3 linked regions of the Pseudoduganella albidiflava genome follow. The protein of the gene in region 3 interacts with the protein of the main gene of each other region in a pairwise test. Links are inferred from orthologs where the notes say so. Each region holds a gene or a part of one and is shown on either strand. Other genes may lie near its edges.

Evidence for each region.
Region 1: the proteins of EYF70_RS22740 (region 3) and EYF70_RS07550 interact in binary tests that used the Escherichia coli proteins (3 or more experiments, as listed by UniProt). The link is inferred for Pseudoduganella albidiflava from one-to-one orthologs.
Region 2: the proteins of EYF70_RS22740 (region 3) and groL interact in binary tests that used the Escherichia coli proteins (3 or more experiments, as listed by UniProt). The link is inferred for Pseudoduganella albidiflava from one-to-one orthologs.

What each region holds. Positions count from the first base shown.
Region 1 is NZ_CP036401.1:1,750,227-1,758,188, forward strand. What follows is about bases 3,004-6,095. They hold EYF70_RS07550 (bifunctional acetate--CoA ligase family protein/GNAT family N-acetyltransferase), read left to right. Parts: upstream 3,004-3,374; coding sequence 3,375-5,816; downstream 5,817-6,095. Other genes in these bases: EYF70_RS07545 (DUF2804 domain-containing protein), read left to right, coding at 3,004-3,370; EYF70_RS07555 (hypothetical protein), read left to right, coding at 6,062-6,095. Outside these bases: EYF70_RS07540 (diguanylate cyclase domain-containing protein), read right to left, coding at 1-2,082; more of EYF70_RS07545, read left to right, coding at 2,378-3,003; more of EYF70_RS07555, read left to right, coding at 6,096-6,739; EYF70_RS07560 (DUF349 domain-containing protein), read left to right, coding at 6,848-7,962. UniProt on the Escherichia coli protein: Catalyzes the acetyl-CoA-dependent acetylation of lysine residues of a large number of target proteins. Acetylates RNase R in exponential phase cells and RNase II.
Region 2 is NZ_CP036401.1:888,220-895,962, reverse strand. Bases 2,914-5,786 are described here. They hold groL (chaperonin GroEL), read left to right. Parts: upstream 2,914-3,463; coding sequence 3,464-5,110; downstream 5,111-5,786. Other genes in these bases: EYF70_RS30985 (glycine zipper domain-containing protein), read right to left, coding at 5,574-5,747; groES (co-chaperone GroES), read left to right, coding at 3,135-3,425. Also shown: EYF70_RS03770 (LysR family transcriptional regulator), read left to right, coding at 1-86; lgt (prolipoprotein diacylglyceryl transferase), read left to right, coding at 86-904; EYF70_RS03760 (EVE domain-containing protein), read right to left, coding at 965-1,429; EYF70_RS03750 (cell division protein ZapA), read right to left, coding at 1,757-2,068; EYF70_RS03745 (hypothetical protein), read right to left, coding at 2,065-2,295; EYF70_RS31815 (hypothetical protein), read right to left, coding at 2,637-2,771; EYF70_RS03730 (thiamine pyrophosphate-requiring protein), read left to right, coding at 6,022-7,743.
Region 3 is NZ_CP036401.1:5,464,554-5,472,283, forward strand. The notes cover bases 2,328-5,187. They hold EYF70_RS22740 (DeoR/GlpR family DNA-binding transcription regulator), read left to right. Parts: upstream 2,328-3,254; coding sequence 3,255-4,121; downstream 4,122-5,187. Other genes in these bases: EYF70_RS22735 (bifunctional rhamnulose-1-phosphate aldolase/short-chain dehydrogenase), read right to left, coding at 2,328-2,938; rhaS (rhamnose ABC transporter substrate-binding protein), read left to right, coding at 4,175-5,161; EYF70_RS22750 (sugar ABC transporter ATP-binding protein), read left to right, coding at 5,165-5,187. In the rest of the region: rhaI (L-rhamnose catabolism isomerase), read right to left, coding at 1-730; more of EYF70_RS22735, read right to left, coding at 839-2,327; more of EYF70_RS22750, read left to right, coding at 5,188-6,715; EYF70_RS22755 (ABC transporter permease), read left to right, coding at 6,721-7,719; EYF70_RS22760 (ABC transporter permease), read left to right, coding at 7,725-7,730. UniProt on the Escherichia coli protein: Represses ulaG and the ulaABCDEF operon. Two ulaR binding sites have been identified in each promoter.

The sequences.
Region 1 (7,962 bases), 3.7 Mb from region 3 along the record:
GATATCGGCCCGCACGCCATCCAGGTCGAACGGCGCGGCCACCGCGGCCACCAGCTTGGCCGCGGTGCGCTCGGCATCCTCGCAGCGGTGCAGGCGTTCCAGGATGACGGTGAATTCGTCGCCGCCCAGCCGTGCCACCGTGTCGGTATCGCGCAGCGCATGGGTCAGGCGGCCGGCGAATGCCTTCAGCAGCGCATCGCCCACCGCGTGGCCGTGGGTATCGTTGACGGGCTTGAAGCGGTCGATATCCATGTACATCACCGCCATCAGGGAACCGTTCGCGCGGCTGTGTTCCATCGCGGCACCCAGCCGGTCCATGAAGCCCGCACGGTTCGTCAGGCCCGTCAGCGCATCGATGGTGGACAGGCGCAGCAGGTGCTGCTTCTCGCGCCGCAGCGCGGTAACGTCGGTGCGCACCACATGGAAGCCGACCACGGCGCCGTGCTCGTCGTCCCACTGCGGTATGTAGCGTACCTCGAAGCTGCGCGCGCTGCCGTCCGGCTGCGCATCCTCGACTTCCTCGAACGCGACAGTCTCGCCGGCCAGCACCCGCCGCACCCATGGTTGCAAGCTCGCATAGCGCCGCTCGCCGATGATGTCGCGCGCGCGCCGGCCGATCGCCTGCACGCCCATGCGCGTGAATTCCTGTTCGTAGACCAGGTTCTGGAAGCGGTACACCTCGTCGGTGTCGACGTAGGCGATCATGGCCGGCATCATGTCGGCCAGCATGCGCAGGCGCGCCTGCTGCTGCCGGCTTGCCAGCTCGGCCTGCTTGCGGGCCGTGATGTCGCGCGTGGTGACGGCCACGCCGTCGTCGATCGCCACGATCTGGTGCTGCAGCCAGCGTGGCGTGCCGGTGCGGGTTTCGAATTCCTCTTCCAGCGGCTGGCCCGTGTCGAGCACGCGGCGGTACTTGTCGAGGAAGCCTTCGGCGCGCCACGCCGGCACCAGCGCGCCGATGCGGTGGCCCAGCAGCGCGGCGCGCGGGTGGCCGAGGATGGCGGCGCCCCGCTCGTTGACATCGACCAGGATGAAGTCGCCGCCGCAGGCTTCGCGGCAAGCCTTGAGCAGGAATACCGCATCGAGGCTGGCATCGGCCGCGGCGCGCAGCTGGCGCTGCGCTTCGTGCGCCGCCTGCGTGCTGTCGCGCAGGCGCCGCGCCTGCTGCATCAGGGCCGCCACGAAGGCCAGCACGACGGCCGAAGCGATGGCGGCGGCGGCCACGTAGATCGCGCGGCGCCGCTCGAAGCGGGCCAGCGCATGCGCCTTCGCGTGGCCGACGACGGCCGTCAGCGCGAAGCGGGGCATGTCGCGGAAGGCGTAGATGCGTTCGGTGCCGTCGACCGGGCGCCGCGCCACGGCTTCCTCCGCACCGCCTGCCGCATCGCCGCGCGCCGCGCTGAACGCCAGCGTGCCGTCATTGAACACGCGCTCGTCGATGCGATTGGTCGACAGGCCGGTATCCCTGCTCAGCAGGCCGACATAGCCGCCCGGCCCGGGCTCCAGGCGATCGTAGTCGTCGACGAAAAGCGCCGGGTCGACCAGTATCACGACGGCGCCGGCGAAGCGCCCGCCCGCGCCATCGAGGCGGCGGGCGATGCGGATGTGCCATGCATGCGAAGCGCCGGCGGCCGGATTGGAAAACTGCGCCGTGTCGCTGTGCGATCCGGCCAGGGCGCGGAACCAGCCTTCGGCCCCGGCCTGCGCGGCGAACCTGCCATGCAGGCTGGCGGCGAGCCGGCCATCCGCTCCGTACAATGCGACCGGCAGCGCCAGCCTGCGCGGCAGCAGCGACGCCAGCAGGCCATCGCGGCGCCCGAAATCCTGCACGCGCAACGCGCCTTCGGTTTCCTCGAACTTCAGCTTGAACAAATGCGTCGCGTGCTCGACCTGGCGCAGCAGGAAGCCGGTGTTCTCGGCGAGGGTGCGGGCCTGCGCGTGGCTCTGCAACACCGCCTCGTGGCGTGCCGCGGCCCGTTCCTGGCGCACCTGCCAGTACACCGCGGCCCACATCGCCGCCAGTACCACGGCCGCGAATGCCGGCAGCAGCGCCGCCCGGTACAGCTCGCGCCATGCGCTCATTCCATCCTTCCCCACCGGTTCTCCGCTGATTGTTTGGCTTGTCGGGCTGCCTGTCGGGCTGCTTGTCGGGCTGAACGTTCGGCTGACTGCTGCGCTGCTGGCTGATGATTGCTTACCCGCCAGTATTTTGCCCGGAATCGCCGCGTTCAGCAGGAACGGTGCGGCGCACCGCCAACATCCCTTAGAATGGGCTGCTCACCAGAGGAACCATCGCCTTGACAGAATTGAACCCCATGTTGCCGCGCTGGCCATGTGCGCGCTGGCCATGTGATTTGCCGGCCGCGGAGCGCGGCGCATGAATGCCGTGCCCGCCATGCTGCCGCCCGCGCCGGAACGCATCGTCGGTGCCGACGGCCAGCCCGTGCTGGGCCGCCATGCCGGCATCCTGCGCGGCTGCGACTGGGAGCGCCTGGCGCCGCCGTACGCGCGCGGCGCGCTGTGGCGCCGGTTGCACCACAAGCGCTGGCACTACGTGGCGCTGGCGGCCGAGCAGATGTTCTGCGCCGTCGCCATCGCCGACCTGGGCTGGATGACCAGCTGTTTCGCCTACGCCTTCGAGCGCGGCGACGGCGACATGCTGGCCAACTTCGCGCAGGATGGCTGGCCCGGGCGCTTCTCGGCCTCGCTGGCCGCCGACGCGGGCGGCACCAGCACCTTCTCGCGCCGCGGCGTGTTCATCGAACTGGGGCCGGCCGGGCTGTCGCTGCGCAGTCCCTGGCTGGAAATCGATGCCTGCTTCGGCACCGCGCCGGCGCCGGCGCTGGTCGCTTCGGGCCTCGTCAAGGGCGGTGCCGTGCATGCCACGCAGAAGACCGGTGGCCTGCCGCTGGAAGGCGAGGCGCGCACGTGGCGCGGCGAGTACCCGCTGCACGGCGGCACCGCCAGCATCGACTATTCGAATGGACTGCTGGCGCGGCGCACGGCCTGGCGCTGGGCTTCCGGCCACGGCGCCGGCGTGGGCTTCAACCTGCAGGCCGGCTTCTTCGGCGCCCACGAAAATGCGCTGTGGCTGGACGGCGGCCTGTTTCCGCTGGGGCCGGCCCGCTTCATCCATGCGGCCGACGATCCGCTGGAACCGTGGCGCGTGTTTACCGAGGACGATTGCCTCGACCTCGTGTTCACGCCCGTCGCCGCGCGGCGCGACCAGCGCAACCTGCGCATCGCCGCGAACCGCTATGTGCAGCCGCTCGGCACGTTCTCCGGCTGGGTGCGCAGCGCGCCCGACGCGCCGAAGCGCATGGTGAGCAACCTGGCCGGCGTCACCGAACAGCACTTCGCGCGCTGGTGACGCCATGAGCATCCGCCACCTCGACCGCCTGTTCGAACCGCGCTCCGTGGCCATCATCGGCGCATCGCGGCGGCCAGGGCGGCTCGGCACCACGGTGCTGGACAACATGGCCGGCAGCGGCTTCGCCGGCGCGCTGTGGCCCGTCAATCCCAAGTACGACACGCTGCTCGGCATCCCCTGCCATGCCAGGGTGGCGGCGCTGCCGGCCGCGCCGGATCTCGCCGTGATCTGCACGCCGCCCGAGACGGTGCCGGGCCTGGTGGCGGAACTGGGCGCGCGCGGCACCCGCGCGGCGATCGTGCTGACGGCGCTGCCGCCGCAGCTGCGCACGGCCATGCTGAAGGCCGCGCGGCCGCACCTGCTGCGCATCCTCGGCCCGGGCGGCATCGGGCTGATCGGCCCGGCGGCGGGCGTCAACGCCAGCGTCGCGCACACCGGCGCGCGGACGGGCCGCACCGCCTTCGTGTCGCAATCGGGCATGCTGATGACGGCCGTGCTGGACTGGGCGCGGCAGCACCAGATCGGTTTTTCACGCGTGGTCTCGGTGGGCGAGGGCGGCGATGTCGACGTGGCCGACCTGCTCGACTGGCTGGCCGGCGATGCCGACACGCAGGCCATCGTGCTGCACATCGAGAGTATCGGCGGGACACGCAATGGTGCACGCAAGTTCATGTCGGCCGCCCGCATCGCCGCGCGCGGCAAGCCGGTCGTGGTGCTCAAGTCGGGCCGCGGGGACGGGCGCGAAGACCTGGTGGTGGATGCGGCGATCCGCCGCGCCGGCATGCTGCGCGTGTATTCGTCGGCCGACCTGTTCGACGCGGTGCAGACAGTGGCGCGCGCCCGCCCGCTGGGCGGCGAACGGCTGGCCGTCGTCAGCAACGCGGCCAGCCTGGGCCTGCTGGCCACCGACGCGCTGGCGTGGACCGGCGGCCAGCTGGCGCCGTTGTCGCCGGCCACGCTGCGCGCGCTGAAACCGGTGGCGGCGGAAGGCGTGGCGGCCGCCAACCCGCTCGATATCGGCGCCCGCGCGGACACCGCCGGGCACGTGGCGGCGGTGCGTGCGCTGCTCGACGAACCGCAGGCCGACGCGCTGCTGCTGGTGCACGTGCCCACGCCGGCCGCCGGCAGCAGCGACGTGGCGCGCGCGCTGGCGCCGCTGGTGCGCGCGGCGCGGCAGACCGTGCTGTCATGCTGGCTGGGCGGCGACGAGGCGGCCGATGCGCGGGCCGTATTCGCCGATGCCGGGCTGGCCACCTACGACACGCCGGAAAAAGCGGTGCGGGCATTCCGGCAGATCGTGCAGTACCGGCGCAACCAGGCCTTGCTGATCGAGGTGCCGGCCGGAGTGCCGGCCGCCGGCGAAGCGGAACGGGCGGCGGCGCGCGCCATCGTGGCCGCTGCCCGCCATGCCGGCCGCGCCACGCTGGACGATGGCGAATGCGCCAGCGTGCTGTCTGCCTACGGCGTGCAGGGCGGGGTGCAATGCGGCGGGCAATGTGACGGACAATCGGGCCTGCCGTCCGGCGAACCTGCGGCCGGCGAGGCACCGCTGCTGCGCATCGCAGTGCACACGGACCCCGTATTCGGCCCGGCCCTCGAATTCGGGCTGGGCGGCGCCGCCGGCCGCGTGGCGCGCGACCGGGCCGCCGGCCTGCCGCCGTTGAACATGGTACTGGCGCGCGATATCGTGGCGCGCACCCGCGCCGGTGCCGCGCTCGGCGGCACGGAAGCCGTGTGCCGCGCGCTGGTACAGGTGGCCGACCTGGTGACGGACCTGGCCGACGTGGTCGAACTGGAACTGGATCCGGTGCAGGTGGTGGCGGCGGGCGATCCGCGCGGCGCCACGCTGGCCGCGCTGGGTGCCCGCATCGTGCTCGGCCCGCCGCGCCCCGAATCCGCGCTGGCGATCCGGCCCTACCCGCAGGCACTGGCCGAAACGGTGGACTGGCAAGGCGCCCCGCTGGTGCTGCGGCCGATCCGGCCCGAGGATGCGCCGGCCCACGTGCGCTTCTTCGCCGCGCTCGATCCGGAAGACGTGCGGCTGCGCTTTTTTTCCGCGTTGCGCGAACTGCCGCCGGCGCAGCTGGCGCGGCTTACGCAGATCGACTATGACCGCGCGATGGCGTTCATCGCCACGCGGCCTGGCGCCGATGGCACCGCCGAAACGCTCGGCGTGGTGCGCGCGGTGGCCGATCCGGACGAGCGCCGCGCCGAGTTCGCGATCGTGGTGCGCTCGGATTTGAAGGGCAAGGGACTGGGGGTGATCCTGTTCCGCAAGCTGGTCGACTATTTCCGCGCGCGCGGCACCGGCAGCCTGACAGGCGACGCGCTGGCTGAAAATGTTGGAGTGCAGAAACTGGTGCGCCGGTTCGGCGGCACGGTGCAGCCGGGGAACGAGCCGGGCACCGTGGCGCTGGTCGTCCCATTGCATGGGAATTCATCTTAGTCCGGTCGGAAACTCCGCAGCCAACCTTGCGCTGTGTCAAAGTGTCCATGTCGCTGTTCTTTACACTTTGGTTCTGCGAGTTGTCGAGCGACGGCATCGCATGGAGACAACCGGCGATCGCTTATTGTCAAATGAAGGTCACATGAAGGTCACATGAAGGCCACATGAAGGTCACGTGGAGGTCACATAGAGGTGACATAAAGGTGACATAACGATCGCATAAACCTATAAAACCGGGAGCGACAATGTTAACCGCCACTTATACGCTGGTCGCGCTTTCTGTCGAACAAGCCAATGTTCGGCTCAGTGTGCTTTCTTTCCAGAAATACGTGCAATCGACGCTGACCCGCCAGCAGAGCCTCACGCTGGCCCAGCTTGAATACGCATGCGAAACGCTGGAGCGCCTGTACCAGGCCTGCAGCTGGCGCAAGGTGGAGCTGTACCTGATCCCCGCGCTGCGCCAGGCCACCCAGCGCGCCGACCAGTTGCTGGACGAACTGTCGCGCCTGAACGGCCTCGCGCTCGACGTGGTGCGCCGCCTGAAAGACCGGGCGGCGCCGCGCCACGAGGAGGGCGGGGACCCGGGCCAGGACCCGCAGATCGCCCATGTCGCCACGTTTTGCGAGGCGATCGACAGCTTTTGCACGACCCTGCTGCAAAGGCTGGAAAAGGAAGAGAAGGAATTGTTCGCCATCGCCCGCAGTGCGATCTGCGGCGATGCGTGGTTTGCCATCGCCAACAAGCTGCTGGCGCACGATGCCCAGGTTGCCGAGGCCCGCCGCAGCGGGACGGACGACGCCACCGTGATCTCCCTCGTGCCGCGGCTGGCGCCGCCGGCCGAGCCGGTGGATGCGATCGACGTGCGCATGCCCGCGGTGAGGGCGCGCGCCCGGGCCTTGCCGCGCGTCGCCGGCGCCGACTGAGCCGTTGCCGGCCGTGCCTGTGGTTCTGCCGGTCGCGGCCGCAGGATGCGACGCCGCGAAAACCGGTGCTGCGCTATGATGGCGGTTTTGATCCATCCATAGCACATCATGTTTGAATTCCTCTTCAAGCGGCCCGGCGACAAGGGCACCGAATCGCAGGCCGCGCAGGGGCAACACGCGGAGGCCGGGCGGGGCGACAAGGGCGGTGGCCAGGGCAACGGCCCCGCCGCCAAGGGCGGCCCGCAAGGTGGAGCCGACGGCAAGGAAGCGCGCCGTGCCGAACAGGCCGCGCTGGCCAGGTCGCTGGCCGGCGACGAAGCCGCCGCCGTTGCGCTGATCCTGCAGAGCGAGTTCGCCGATGTGCGGCTGGCCGCGGCCGAGCATGTCGTGTCGCAAGCGGCGCTCGAGCAGGTGCAGGCCGCGGTGCGCAACACGGACCGCCGCGTGGCCAAGCTGATGCAGGGCCGGCTCGATGCGATCCGTCACCGGCAAATGGAGCAGCGCCAGGCCGAGGCCACCATTGCGCAGGCACAGCGCCTGCTGCAGGAAGAAAAGCTGGCGCCGAACCAGGTGGCCGACCTGGACCGCCTGTGGAAAGTGATCGATGCGCCGCCGCAACTGGCTGCCGAGTTCGACCGCCTGCGCGCGGCCTTGCGCGCGCGCCTGGAAGCGCAGGTGGATCTGCAGCGCGCCACGATCGATGCGCTGGCGGCGCTGCGCAAACTGGCCGCCGCTCCCGCCGGAGAGGACTCGATGCAGGAACTGGAACGGCTCGCTGCCGAGCACGCCGCACGGCTGGCCGGGCCCGAGCATGGCACGCTGCCGCGGCACCTGTTGACGGACGTGGAAGCGGCGCTGGAGGCGGCACGCGCCGCGCTGGCCCGTGTGGCTGCCGCTGCCGAACCGCCCGCCCCCGCAACCCCGGCACCCGCCGGACCAGCGGCGCAACAGGAAGAGGGGCAAGCCATGGCGCCGGACAGCGGAAATCAGCAGAAGAGCGGAACGGCGCCGGCCGGCGCAACGGCGCAGGGCGGCACAGAGGATCAGCCTGATGCCACGGCGCAAGGTGGCGGAAACGAGCAGGACAGCAAGGCGGCCAGCGAGGCGAACAGCCAGGCGCAGGGCGGGCCTGGGGCTGCCGTGGATGGCCAGCCAGCTCAGCCGGGTGCCGCGCCGGCCCGGCCGCCGAAGGAAAAGAAGGTCACGCCGGCCGACCGCGAGGC
Region 2 (7,743 bases), 4.6 Mb from region 3 along the record:
TGGTCGAAACGGGCCTGGCCTGGCGCCGCGACAATACTTCCCCCGTCCTCAAGGGCTTCCTGGACTTGATGAGAAAGAGACTCTGATGCTGATTCACCCGATGCCCGATCCCGTCGCCCTGCAGCTCGGCCCGGTGGCGATCCACTGGTACGGCCTGATGTACGTGCTGGCCTTCGCGCTGTTCATCGCGCTGGGCCGCGTGCGCATCCGGCAGCCGCACATCGCCGCCCTGGGCTGGAAGAACCACGACCTGGACGACATGCTGTTCTACGGCATGCTGGGCGTGGTACTCGGTGGCCGGCTGGGCGAAGTGATCTTCTACCAGCCGCACCTGTTCGCCACGCCGCTGGAAATCTTCAAGGTCTGGCATGGCGGCATGAGCTTCCATGGCGGCTTCATCGGCGTGCTGGTCGCGATGTGGTTCTGGGCGCGCAAGGCGAAGCGCAACCTGCTGGACGTGTACGACTTCATCGCGCCGATGGTGCCGCTCGGGTATGCCGCCGGCCGCCTCGGCAATTTCATCAACGCGGAACTGCCGGGCCGCCCGGTACTCGACCCGAACCTGCCCTGGGCGATGATCTGGCCGAACGTGGATGCGCTGCCGCGCCATCCGTCGCCGATCTACCAGATGCTGGTGGACGGCATCCTCGTGTTCATCATCCTGTGGATGTTCGCGCGCCATGCCCGCCCGCGCCTCGCGGTGGGCGCCATGTATACGCTGCTGTATGGCTGCGCGCGCTTCTTCACCGAGTACTTCCGCACGCCGGACTGGGAAATCACCGTGCTGGGTTTGCCGGTCACGTCGGGCCAGGTGCTGTCGCTGCCGATGATCGTGGCCGCCATCGCGATGCTGGTGTGGTCGTACCGGCGCAATACCTACAGCGCGGCGCCGGCGCACGCGTAGCGCATTGTCGCCGCATGCGCAGGGCGGCACGCCTGCGCCGCCAGTCTTCCGGCTGGCGCTTCAGCCGATCAGCTTCAGTATGAAGCGCCACTCGTCCGCTTCCACCGGCATCACGGACAGCCTGCTGCCCTTGGCCAGCAGGCGCATGTTCTCCAGCTCGGGGTGGCTGCGCAACTCCTTCAGCTCCACGTACCGCCCCTGCTTCACGGCCCTGACGTCGATGCCGGTCCAGCGCGGGTTTTCCTGCGTGGCCTTGGCGTCGTAGTACGGGCTGGCCGGATCGAACTGCGTGGCATCCGGATACGGCATGCTGGCGATTTCGGCGATGCCCGCGATACCCGGCACCGCGCAACTGGAGTGATAGAACAGCACGCCGTCGCCGACCCGCATGGCGTCGCGGATGAAGTTGCGGGCCTGGTAATTGCGCACACCGTACCAGGACGTGGTCTGGTTCTTCGATGCGAGCACGTCGTCGAAACTGACGTCGTCGGGTTCGGACTTCATCAGCCAGTACTGTTTCGGCATCTGCCTTGCTCCTGACGTGAAAACGGCGGGCGTAAAAAAGCGGGACGTAAAAAAGCGGCTGCGCACCTTCCGGTGCAACAACCGCTTTCAGTACTTCATATAGGGCCCCGCCTGTGCCGTCATGCCGGCATCCTGAACCTAACGGTTCAAGGCGGCCACAGTCAGTTCAACTTCGGGTTCATCGGACTAGCGACGCTCACACCCGCCGAACAATGTTCCGCGACCTATGCGTGTTAATGGTTCAAGGAATATATGGCACTTCTCGAACACCGCAGGGTAGGACGCAGTTTACTCCTCAAACGCCGTCAGGGAAAGTCCTATCGTGCGTCAGAAGAGATTTTCCTGCGGGGTCAGCGCGCCGTCGAGCACCCGGTGCATCGCGGCGATCTTGTGCTGGACTTCCAGCAGCGAGATCTCCGACAGCGGGCCGGCCGGCGCCTTGGCCGTCAGGAATTCGGCGGCCATCGACAGCGCCGCCATCACGGCGATACGGTCGTTGCCCTTCACCTTGCCCGTGTCGCGGATGGTAGTCATTTTCTTGTCCAGCAGGGCCGCCGCTTCGCGCAATGCGCGTTCCTCGCCGTCCTTGCAGACCAGGCGGTACGACGAACCCAGGATATTGACGTCCACGTTGCTCATGACTGGAGGTCCTCTTGCTCGGGGGTTGCCGTTTCCAGCGGAGGGATATGTTCCAGCAGTGCCGACACGCGCGCATGCGCTTCGGCCAGGCGCTTCTGGTATCCCAGGTTTTCAGCCACCAATGCGGCATTGGCCTGGCGCAGCTGGGCGTTTTCACGCCGCAACGAGAGCGCCAGCTCGGCCAACTGCTCGATCTTGTCGGAAAGTTCTTGGAAGTCTGCAATCATCCCGCCACTATAGGGCGGCGCGATAACGTGGTCAACCGAATCGGGACGGTTCTTTACTTAATTACATCTTAATGGCAGAACGCCGCTACAAGGAAGACGGGCGGGATAGCGGATGAGGTAGCGGATGAGGTAGCGGATGAGGTAGCCGGTGAAATGGCGGACGAAGTAGCCGGTGAAATGGCGGACGAGGTGGCCCATGAGATGGCCGATGCAGCAACAGAAGCAGGTAGCAGCAGAAAAGTAAGTAGTAGCCGGAGTAAGTAGTAGCAGAAGCAAGTATCGGACGCAGGTAGCCGACATGCATGCCGCCGGATGGCGGCATGCCAGGACTGCCGGGCGAGTCAGGTAACCGTGCCCAGCGCCAGCAACAGCATGGCGCCAGCCAGCACGCCCAACGCCGCGCCGGCGGCCACGTTGATCGCCACACGCACCCATTCCGGCGCATGCAGGTCTCTGGGGAATTTCGTCTGGAACATCGCAGCCTCCGCTAGACAATGCAACGTTTAATGCTTGCAATCCCTGCAACGTTAATACAGTGCAACGCTTATGAAGTACTACCTGATGCCGTGCACCCTGATGCTGTGCAACTTGATGCAGCAACTCAATGCACGTTTGATGAATGCTTCCGAATGCGAACGGACAGTGTGCACCTCCGGCGAAGCTTTGTCAAAACACAAACGGGGCTTTCCGGCCTCCCGCTGCGAGCGCTACCGCCGATAGAAATTTTCCCAATATGAATTCTCTTGAAATCACTTAGGACCATCCCTATAATTGTTGGCACTCGTTAGTCGAGAGTGCTAACAACGAATCAACCTCACTGTACACATAAGGAGTTTTGTATGAACCTTCGCCCTTTGCACGATCGCGTCATCGTCAAACGCCTGGACCAGGAAACCAAGACCGCATCCGGTCTGATCATCCCTGATGCCGCCGCCGAGAAGCCGGATCAGGGTGAAGTGCTGGCAGTGGGCAACGGCAAGGTTGCCGACAATGGCACGCTGCGCGCACTGGAAGTGAAAGTCGGCGACCGCGTCCTGTTCGGCAAATACTCCGGCCAGGCCGTCAAGGTCGATGGCGAAGAGCTGCTGGTGATGCGCGAAGAAGACATCCTGGCGATCGTCAACAAGTAATCGGCCGACCCCTTACATAGAATCTGGAGATTTCCAACATGGCAGCTAAAGAAGTGATTTTCGGCGACGCAGCGCGCGCCAAAATGGTTGAAGGCATCAACATCCTGGCCAACGCGGTCAAGGTCACCCTGGGCCCGAAAGGCCGCAACGTCGTGCTGGAGCGCTCGTTCGGCGCCCCGACCGTGACCAAGGACGGTGTCTCGGTCGCGAAAGAAATCGAACTGAAGGACAAGCTGCAGAACATGGGCGCGCAGATGGTGAAGGAAGTCGCATCGAAGACTTCCGACAACGCCGGCGACGGCACCACCACCGCGACCGTGCTGGCACAAGCCATCGTGCGCGAAGGCATGAAGTTCGTTGCCGCCGGCATGAACCCGATGGACCTGAAGCGCGGCATCGACAAGGCCGTCGCCGCCACCGTCGAAGAACTGACCAAGATCGCCAAGCCATGCACCACCTCGAAGGAAATCGCCCAGGTTGGCGCGATCTCCGCGAACTCCGACTACTCGATCGGCGAGCGCATCGCTGAAGCGATGGAAAAAGTGGGCAAGGAAGGCGTCATCACCGTGGAAGACGGCAAGTCGCTGAACGACGAGCTGGACATCGTGGAAGGCATGCAGTTCGACCGCGGCTACCTGTCCCCGTACTTCATCAACAACCAGGAAAAGCAGGTTGCTGTCCTGGAAAACCCGTTCGTCCTGCTGTTCGACAAGAAGATCTCGAACATCCGCGACCTGCTGCCGGTACTGGAGCAAGTGGCGAAAGCCGGCCGTCCGCTGCTGATCATCGCCGAAGACATCGAAGGCGAAGCGCTGGCGACCCTGGTGGTCAACAATATCCGCGGCATCCTGAAGACCTGCGCAGTGAAAGCTCCTGGCTTCGGCGACCGCCGCAAGGCCATGCTGGAAGACATCGCCGTGCTGACCGGCGGCCAGGTGGTTGCTGAAGAAGTCGGCCTGACGCTGGAAAAAGTGACGCTGGCAGAACTGGGCCAGGCCAAGCGCATCGAAGTGGGCAAGGAGAACACCATCGTCATCGACGGCGCCGGCGAAGCCGCGGGCATCGAAGGCCGTGTTCGCCAGATCCGCGCACAGATCGAAGAAGCGACCTCGGACTACGACCGTGAAAAACTGCAAGAGCGCGTGGCCAAGCTGGCCGGCGGTGTTGCCGTGATCAAGGTTGGCGCTGCCACCGAAGTCGAAATGAAGGAAAAGAAAGCCCGCGTGGAAGATGCACTGCACGCCACCCGCGCTGCCGTGGAAGAAGGCATCGTTCCTGGCGGTGGCGTGGCCCTGCTGCGTGCCCGCGCTGCGCTGACCGTGAAGGGCGACAACCCTGACCAGGAAGCCGGCATCAAGATCGTGCTGCGCGCGATGGAAGAGCCGCTGCGCATGATCGTGCAGAACGCCGGCGAAGAATCGTCGGTGGTGGTCAACGCTGTGCTGGGCGGCACCGGCAACTACGGCTACAACGCCGCCAACGGCACCTATGGCGACATGGTTGAAATGGGCGTGCTGGATCCGGCCAAGGTCACCCGTTCGGCACTGCAGAACGCCGCATCGATCGCCGGCCTGATGCTGACGACCGACTGCATGGTGGCGGAAGTGGTGGAAGACAAGCCAGCCGGCGGCATGGGTGGCATGGGCGGCATGGGTGGCATGGGCGGCATGGACGGCATGATGTAATCATGCGGTAACTGCCGGCTTCGGCCAGCTGCACCTGAAAAGGCTGCTTCTTCGGAAGCGGCCTTTTTTACGTCAAGGTCGCCTGGAAAATGGGGATGTACCGCTTACGAAAATCCGGGACGGAGCCTAATGCCGCTTAGATAAGTCCACCCCAAGTGCAAATTCCGGGGGCAGACCCGGCGGGTCTGACCCCAGCCCTTCGCTGTTGGGGTGAAAGCATGCGCTTCCAACGTATCGGGTAACGCTTAACTTAGCGGTATCAGGGACAGACCCTGTTTTTCGGGAAACTTCCTCAAAAACAGGGTCCGTCCCGGATTTTGGCGTCGATGGAACGCATAACGCTCGAGTCGACCGGGCTTCGACACACCCCTCCCGACCCCGCAAACAACAACGGCCGCCGAAGCAGCCGTCGATGACGTCACGGGAAGCGCGTCATGGAAGTACGCGAATCATGTTCGCAGGCTCAGGGCCGCCGTCGCGCCAGCCCGGCGCCCACGGCGCTGCCGAGGCCGACACCGAGGCCGATGCCCATCGCGAAATTGCCCATTGCAACACCGATCGCGCAGCCGATCGCTGCACCCAGGCTGATACCGAAGCCAACATAGCGCCCGGTGCGGTCGTCCGGTTCCATATCCATCTTGCGTCTCCTGTTCCGTGGTTGTTGTGGGACCAATATACACCCGGTTTTCGTTCTCTCTGCTGTTTTTTTAAGCGGATCGTCCCGCTTGAACAACGTTTTCAAACGGCTGGGTTATACGGTTTTGCGTTGCATCAAAGCTCACTTTTCACTCCCAAACCATGGCGCCGGCGGGGCCTCGCGAAGGGGCGGATGGTGCACCGCAATGCTTGCGTGCGCCTGCCGCCCGGCCATCGACTTATCATTTTTTCTTGACTAATCGAGCGAGAACGACATGGCAGATACGGTGGGCGACTTCCTCTTGCAACGCCTCGGCGAATGGGGCGTGCGGCGCGTGTTCGGCTATCCCGGCGACGGCATCAACGGCATCATGGGTGCGTTCGGCCGCCAGGAAACGATCGAATTCATCCAGGTACGGCACGAGGAGATGGCCGCCTTCATGGCCACCGCGCACGCCAAGTTCACCGGCGAAGTGGGCGTGTGCCTGGCCACCTCCGGCCCCGGCGCCGTGCACCTGCTCAATGGCCTGTACGACGCCAAGCTCGATCACCAGGGCGTGGTGGCCATCGTCGGCCAGCAAAAACGCATGTCGATGGGCAGCGACTACCAGCAGGAAGTCGACCTGCAGGCGCTGTTCAAGGACGTCGCCCATGAATACGTGCACATGGCCACCGACCCGGCCCAGGTGCGCCACCTGATCGACCGGGCCTTCCGCATCGCCAAGGAAGAACGCGCCGTTACCTGCCTGATCTTCCCGAACGACGTGCAGGAGCTGGCCGCGGTTCCGAAGCCGCCGCGCGAGCACGGCACCGTGGTCTCGGGCATCGGCGCCCTGACCCGCAGCCACGTGCCGCCGCAGGCCGCGCTGCAGCAGGCCGCGCGCATCCTCAACGAAGGAAAGAAAGTCGCGATCCTGGCCGGCGCCGGCGCCCTGCATGCCACCGACGAGCTGATCGAAGTGGCCGACATCCTCGGCGCCGGCATCGCCAAGGCGCTGCTGGGCAAGGCCGCGGTGCCGGACGACCTGCCTTTCGTCACCGGCACCATCGGCCTGCTCGGCACCAAGCCCAGCCACGACATGATGAACGACTGCGACACGCTGCTGATGGTGGGCTCGAACTTCCCTTACAGCGAGCACCTGCCGAAGGAAGGCCAGGCGCGCGGCGTGCAGATCGACATCGACGCGCGCCGCGCCAGCGTGCGCTACCCGATGGAATTCAACCTGATCGGCGATTCCCGCGAAACGCTGCGCGCGCTGATCCCGCTGTTGCAGCGCAAGACCGAGCGCCAGTGGCAGGACGACATCCGCGCCAACGTCGAGCGCTGGTGGCGCGTGCTGGAAGGCCGCGCGATGAACGAAGCCAATCCGATCAACCCGCAGCGGGTATTCTGGGAACTGTCGCCGCGGCTGCCGGACGACTGCATCATCGTCGGCGATTCCGGCTCGGCCACCAACTGGTACGCGCGCGACGTCAAGATCCGGCGCGGCATGATGACCAGCGTCTCCGGCGGCCTGTCCACGATGGGCTGCGCGGTGCCGTATGCGATCGCCGCCAAGTTCGCCCACCCGGAGCGCCACGTGATCGCGCTGGTCGGCGATGGCGCCATGCAGATGAACGGCATCAATGGCCTGATCACGATCGCCAAGTACTGGCAGCGCTGGGGCAACGGCAAGCTGGTCGTCATGGTGCTCAACAACCAGGACCTGAACCTGGTCACCTGGGAAGAGCGCGTGATGGGGGCCAACCCGAAATTCGAAGCGTCGCAGGTCATGCCCGATTTCCCGTACGCGCAATACGCCGAGCTGGTGGGCCTGAAAGGCATCCGCATCGACAGCGCGGACGCCGTGGCCGCCGGCTGGGAAGCGGCGCTGGCATCGGACCGGCCGTGCGTGCTGGAGATGGTGACCGATCCGCACGTGCCGCCGCTGCCGCCGGACGTGCCGGCCAAGCAGGCCGCCGCCTACTTCAAGGCCCTGCTGAAGGGCGACCCGGAC
Region 3 (7,730 bases):
CGAAGCTGGTGCCCCAGTCGGCGATCACGGTGGCGTAGAACGCCGGCTCGAACAGTTTATGCTCGATGAACACGTTCCAGTCGGCCGGCAGCGCGCCGTAGATGTCGCGCATGCTGTCCAGGTAGCGCTCCAGCGAGCCGCGCAGGTTGTTCTGGCCGGGGAAGTTGGCACCGTCGCCCACCCACACGGTCAGCGCCTTCGAGCCCAGCTTCTGGCCCAGTTCGATGCAGTCGATGTTGTGCTGCACGGCTTGCGCGCGCGCCGCACCCGATTGCGCGGACAGGCTGCCGTACTTGTAGGTGTGGTCCTGGCCCTGCTGGTCCTGGAAGGTGTTCGAATTCACGGCGTCAAAGCCCAGGCCATAGCCGTCGGCGATTTCCTTCAGCGCTGCCGGGTCGTCGGTGCGGTCCCACGGGAAGTGCAGCGACACGGCCGGCGTGGCGCGCGTCAGCTGGTTGATCACGGCGCAGTCTTCCATCTTCTCGAACACGTTGCGCGGTTCGCCGCGGCCCGGGAAGCGGGCGAAGCGGGTGCCGCCGGTACCGGCGCCCCAGCTCGGCACGGCCACGGCGAAGGTGCCGGCCAGCGCCGTCAGCTTCTCGATGTCGACGCCGCGGCGCGCCAGCATGCCGCCCAGCGCGTCGTAGTCCGCCTGCAGGTCCGCCTGCTGCTGCGCGTTGTGCTCGGCCACCATATTAGCGTCGATCACGGGATTCTTAATGTCGGTCATGTTCGTCTCCTTCAAGTACCGCCGCCGCGACGGGGCGCGGCGGCTTGCGTTTGGCTATTGGTATTATCTTGCTAAATGCGTCTGCTGGATGCGTCGGCTGAACAGCGATCAGCGCGTGAACGCACCGGCGTTGCCGGCATCCACGTTCAGCACGTTGCCGGTGCTCTTCGCGGCCTTGTCGCTGGACAGGAAGTACACGGCTTCGGCGATATCTTCCGGCAGCACCGAGCGCTTCAGCATGCTGCGGTCGCGGTAGAAGGCTTCCACGTCGTCCGCCTCGATCTTGTTCGACTGGGCGCGTTCCTGCTTCCACTTGCCGTCCCAGATCTTCGAGCCCTTGATCACGGCGTCCGGGTTGACCACGTTGACGCGGATGCCCAGCGGTGCGCCTTCCAGCGCCACGCAGCGCGCCAGGTGGATCTCGGCGGCTTTCGCGGTGCAGTAGGCCGATGCGCCGGCCGAGGCGACCAGGCCGTTCTTCGAGGCGACGAACACCATCGAACCGCCCAGCTTCTGCGTCTTCATCATGCGGAAGGCGGCGCGGCTGGCCAGGAAGTAGCCTTTTACCAGGATGTCCTGGTTGCGGTCCCACACTTCCAGCGTGGTGTCTTCCAGCGGTGCCGAGGAAGCGATGCCGGCGTTCGAGATCAGCAGGTCGACACCGCCGAAGCGCAGCGCCGACTCGGTGAACACGGCTTCCACCTGCTCTTCGCTGGTGATATTGCCGGTGATCGTGGCCACGTTGTCCTTGCCGGCCACCTTGGCCAGCGAGCTTTTCGCCTCTTCCAGCGCGCCGCCGTCGATGTCGGTCAGCAGCACGCAGGCGCCTTCGGACAGCAGCTGCTTCGCCACCGCCTGGCCGATGCCGCCGGCGCCGCCGGTGACGACCGCGATGCGGCCGGCCAGCGATTTCGGCTTCGGCATGCGCTGCAGCTTTGCTTCTTCCAGCAGCCAGTATTCGATGTCGAACGCTTCCTGCTCCGGCAGGCCGACATACTTGTCGACGCCGTTCGCGCCGCGCATCACGTTGATCGCGTTGACATAGAACTCGCCGGCGATGCGCGCGGTGGCCTTGTCCTTCGCGAACGACAGCATGCCCACGCCCGGGATCAGGTAGATGATCGGGTTGGCGTCACGCACCGCTGGCGAGTTGTCGCGCTTGCAGCGGTTGTAGTACGCGGTGTAGTCGGCGCGGTAGGCTTCCAGCGCGTCGTCCAGGCCGGCGGCCACGGCATCGAAGTCCGGCTTGGTCGGGTCGAAGTCGACCACGAACGGGCGGATCTTGGTGCGCAGGAAGTGGTCCGGGCACGAGGTGCCCAGCGCCGCCAGCGGTGCCAGGTCGGCGCTGTTGACGAATTCCAGGATCGTGTCGGAATCCTCGAAGTGGCCCAGCTTGTATTCGGTCTTGCTGATCTTGCCGCGCAGCAGGGGCATCAGTTTCGCGGCGAACGCGGCGCGCTCGGCCGGCGGCAGGGACTGGTGCTTCTGGCCGCCGAACACCGGTTGCGCGATATTCGCTTCCAGCCATTCCTCGGCGCGCTTGATGATCGCCAGCGTGGTTTCGTAGGCTTCCTTGGCGGTGTCGCCCCAGGTGAACAGGCCGTGGCCTTCCAGGATGATGCCTTTCAGCTGCGGCTGTTCGGTCGACAGTTTTTCCAGGTCCAGGCCCAGGTCGAAGCCGGGGCGCTTCCATGGCAGCCAGCCCAGCACGCCTTCGAAGATCTTTTCCGTCAGCGCGCGGCTGTTGGCGGTCGCGGCGATCGCGATCACGGAATCCGGGTGCATGTGGTCGACATGCTTCTTGTTGATGTAGGCATGCAGCGGCGTATCGATCGATGCGGCGCGCGGGTTCAGGTTGAACGTGGCGTGCGGCAGGTAGCCGACCATTTCATCTTCGTGCTCCAGGCCGCGGTAGCGCTTCTTCAGCGCATGCAGCTTGTCCAGGTACAGCGTCGAGAAGCCATCCAGTTTGATGCTGCCCAGGTCGCCGCCCGAGCCCTTGACCCACAGTACCTCGACTTGTTCACCCGTCAGCGGGTCTTCCATCATCACCTTGGCCGATGTGTTGCCGCCGCCGAAGTTGGTGATGCGCAGGTCCGAGCCCAGCAAATTGGAGCGGTACAGCAGCAGCTCCGGTTCGCTCATCGTTGCGGCCTTCGCGTCATCCCACAGCGACGTGATGGGCTGTTTCTGCTTCGGTTGGTTCATGTGGTCTCCATCGTTGATTTGCATTCGGTTTTGCCCCCGTTTCCGCTCATTTTCCGGCCGGTCAAGCAAGCGGAGTCAGTAGAAATCAGAGCCCTCGGGGGTGTCAATGCACAAGCGATCAACATCGTGACCAAGAATGAATTAATCATTTACTTGAGCGAAATGATCAGAACGTGACAAGGCATTTTGGAAAAAATCATACATTTGAGCGCAGGATGATTGACCGGTCACTTTGAATGGGTTTAGGCTTGCCCTTAATAAATAGACCACTCCCGGCATCCGCCGCGAAGTAGGATCACGACAAGGAGACGGAAACATGGTGAATCACAAGCGCCGTAAACGTTTGCTCAAACTGCTCGCCGAGCACCAGAATGCCAGCGTTCCCCAGCTGGTCGAATGGCTGAGCGCTTCCCCCGCCACCGTGCGCCGCGACATCAGCTGGCTGGCCGCGCGCAACCTGCTGACCCGCACCCGCGGCGGCGCGGCGAACCTGGCGCAGAAGAAGCGCAACCTCACGCTCACGAGCGAAACCTTCGAACACAACATCCAGTGCTTTGCCGACCGCAAGCGCGCCATTGCCCGCTACGCGGCCGGCATGTGCGAGGAAGGCGAAACCATCGTCATCAACGGCGGCACCACCACGTTCATGATGGCGGACTTCCTGGTCGACAAGCACCTGAAGATCCTCACCAACTCGTTCCTGATGGCCGAGCGCCTGCTGCTGTCGTCGGAAAACGAAGTGATCCTCCCGGGCGGCAAGGTGTACCGTGAGCAGAACGTGATTCTTTCGCCGTTCGACAACGACATCACGCAGCACCACTACGCGGCGAAGATGTTCATGAGCGTGTATGGCCTGTCGCTGCTGGGCCTGATGGAAGCGGACCCGCTGCTGATCCAGGCCGAGAAGCGCCTGATCGGCCAGGCCGAGGAACTGATCGTGCTGGCGGACAGCTCCAAGTTCGCCAAGAAGGCCGGCCTGATCCTGTGCGGCCTCGATCGGGTGTCGTGCGTGATCACCGATACCAATGCGTCGGATGCCGCCGTCCAGCTGCTCGAGCAGTCCGGCGTGAAAGTCGTGACCGTGCAGCCGGAGCCCGTGCCGACCCAGGTGGCGTCGCTGCAGTTCTCGCACGGCTACGACTTCCCCGCATCATCGCTGTTCCATCCGGAGGCTGCACATTGAAACGCAAGACTTTTATCTACGCGGCGCTGGCCGCCGCGGTCAGCGCGGCCTGCATGACGGGCTGCGGCCAGAAGAGCGACAACGCCGCCGCCGGTGCCGGTGGCGCGAATGGTGAAAAAATCCGCATTGCGATGGTCGTGAAAAGCCTGGGCAACGGCTTCTTCGATGCGGCCCACACGGGCGCCAAGGAAGCTGCCGGCCAGCTGAAGGACGTGGAAATCATCTACACCGGCCCGACCACGCCGTCGGCCGAAGGGCAGATCGAAATCGTCAACTCGCTGATCAGCCAGAAGGTCGATGCGATCGTGATTTCCGCCAACGATCCGAATGCGCTGGTGCCGATCGCCAAGAAGGCCATGCAGCGCGGCATCAAGGTGGTGTCGTTCGACAGCGGCCTGGCGCAGGAAGGCCGGCTGATGCAGCTGAATCCTTCCAACGCCGAACTGATCGCCCGCAAGCAGCTGCAGATGGCGGCCGGCTCGATTGGCGGCGCCGGCGAGATCGCGATCCTGTCCGCTTCGGCGCAGGCCACCAACCAGAATATCTGGATCGACGTGATGAAGTCGCAGTTGGCCACGCCCGAATTCTCCAAGCTCAAGCTGGTGGCCACCACCTATGGCGACGACCAGTCCGACAAGAGCTACCGCGAGGCGATCGGCCTGCTGCGCAGCTACCCGAACCTGAAGGCGATCATCGCGCCGACCACGGTCGGTATCGTGGCGGCATCGAAGGCCGTGGTCGACGAGAACGTGGTCGGCAAGGTGTTCGTCACGGGCCTGGGCCTGCCCTCCGAGATGGCCGGCCACGTGAAGAGCGGCGCCGTGAAGGAATTCGCGATCTGGAATCCGATCGACCTGGGCTACGCGGCCACCTATGCCGCGTATGACTTCGTCAAGGGCGCGCCCGATGCCAAGGCGGGCGGCAAGTTCGCCGCGGGCCGGATGGGCAATATCGCGATCGACGCGAAAGGCGAGGCCGCGATGGCCGAACCGTTCACGTACAACCGCGACAACGTCGACAAATTCGCCAAGATCTTCTAAGCCATGCAACAGACAACGAACACACCTGCCGGGAGTGCCATCCCGGCGGGCGAGGCCGTGCTGCGCCTCGAGGGCATCTGCAAGCGCTTCGGCGGCATCACCGCGCTCAATAAAATGGCACTCACGGTGCGCGCCGGCGAAGTCATGGCCCTGCTGGGCGAGAACGGCGCGGGCAAGTCCACCCTGGTGAAGACGCTGACCGGCATCTACCAGCCGGACGAAGGCACCATCACGCTCAATGGCCAGCGCGTGCAGTTCGCCAACGCGCAGGATGCGATGCATGCCGGGATCACGGCGGTGCACCAGGAAAGCGTGATGTTCGACGAGCTGACCGTGGCCGAGAACATCTACGTGGGCCGCCAGCCGCAAAAGGGTGGCCGCATCGACTGGGGCCGCATCGAACGCGAGGCCGAGCAGCTGTTCGCGCGGCTCGAGGTACCGCTACCTGTGCGCACGAAGGTGAAAGACCTGTCGGTGGCGCAGCGCCACTTCGTCGAGATCGCCCGCGCCCTGTCGCAGGATGCCCGCGTGGTGATCCTCGACGAGCCGACCGCCGCGCTGTCGCAGCGCGAGATCGGTGAGCTGTACCGCATCATCAATCAGTTGAAGGCGGCCGGCACGGCCATCATCTTCATCACCCACAAGTTCGACGAGATCTACGCCGTGGCGGACCGCTACACGGTGCTGCGCGATGGCCACTACATCACCGAAGGCGTGCTGGCCGACATCACCGAAGGCGAACTGGTGTCGCTGATGGTGGGCCGCGCCGTGACGCAGGCGTATCCGAAGGCGGACGTGACGCCGGGCGCCACGCTGCTCGAAGTAAGGAATTTCTGCCATCCCACCGAATTCGACGACGTCTCCTTCTCGCTGAAGAAGGGCGAGATCCTGGGCTTCTACGGCCTGGTGGGCGCCGGCCGCTCGGAAGTGATGCAGGCCCTGTTCGGGCTGACGAAACCATCGCGCGGCACGGTGCTCATCGACGGCAAGGAAGTCAAGATCGGCTGCGCCGCCGAGGGCATCGCGCACGGCATCGCCTACGTGCCGGAAGACCGCCAGCACCAGGGCGCGCACCTGACGATGCCGATCCTGCACAACATCACGCTGCCGATCCTGGACAAGATGGGCTGGTTCCTGCGCGGCGGGAAAGCCAAACGCGAGTCGCTGGGGGTGGCGCGGCTGTACAGCGAGCAGCTGGAACTGAAGGCGCACCACCTGCGCCAGAACGTGTCCGAACTTTCCGGCGGCAACCAGCAGAAGGTCGTGCTGGGCAAGTGGCTGGCCACCAATCCGAAAGTGATCATCCTCGATGAACCGACCAAGGGCATCGACATCGGCTCGAAGGCGGCGGTGCACCGCTTCGTCGGCGAACTGGTGCAGCAGGGCCTGTCGGTGATCCTCGTCTCGTCCGAACTGCCGGAAGTGCTGGGGCTGTCGGACCGCATCGTGGTGATGCACCAGGGCCGCGTCGAGCGCGTGTATGCGCGCGGCGAGGCGACACCGGAGAATGTTTGCGCGGCCGCCTCGGGCGCCGTGCTGGAGGAAGCGGCGTGAAAGCAATGAAAAGGGAAATGCTGCTGGCCGCGTCCATCGTGGTATTGATCATCGGCGTGGGCATGCGCGCACCCGTGTTCATCACCGGTGCCAGCCTGGCCAACCTGCTGACGGACAGCACGCTGCTGGTCATGCTGGCGCTGGCGCAGATGCTGGTGATCGTCACGCGCGGCGTCGACCTGTCGGTGGCGTCGAACCTCGCCTTGTCGGGCATGGCCGCCGCCCTGCTGGCCGCCAACAATCCTGGCCTGCCGCTGCCCGTGATCGTGCTGGCCGCCGCCGCGCTCGGCCTCGTGCTGGGGCTCGTCAACGGCTACCTTATCGGCTACCTGGACTTGCCGGCCATCGTCGTCACGCTGGGTACGATGAGCGTGTACCGCGGGCTGGTGTTCGTGCTGTCCGGCGGCGCGTGGGTGTCGTCGCACCAGATGCCGGAAGCGTTCATCGCCTTCCCGCTCACGAAGTTCCTGGGCGTGACGAACCTGGTGTGGATCGCGTTCATCGTGGTGTTGGCCGCCTGGTACCTGGCCAGCCACAGCCGCTTCGGCCGCGACCTGTACGCGGTGGGTAACGCGCCGTCGTGCGCCCGCTATGTCGGCATCCCGATGGCGCAGCGGCTGCTGTGGACCTACGGGATTTCCGGACTGGTGGCCGGCGTGTGCGGCTACCTGTGGGTGGCGCGCTACGCGGTGGCCTACACCGAGATCGCCTACGGCTTCGAATTCACCGTGATCGCCGCGTGCGTGATCGGCGGCATCAACATCGCCGGCGGCACCGGTTCCGTGGCCGGCGCCGTGCTGGGCGCGCTGTTCCTGGCCGTGATCGGCAACGCGCTGCCGGTGGTGAAGGTATCGCCGTTCTGGCAAAGCGCGCTGACCGGCGCCGTGATCCTGGTCGCCGTGCTGATCAACGCCCGCGACCGCAAGAAGGAAGGCCGGCAGATCCTGCCGCTGCACCTCGACAATCACTCCTCGCCAACCGCACCTGTCCGGAGCGCCGCGTGAACACCATGACC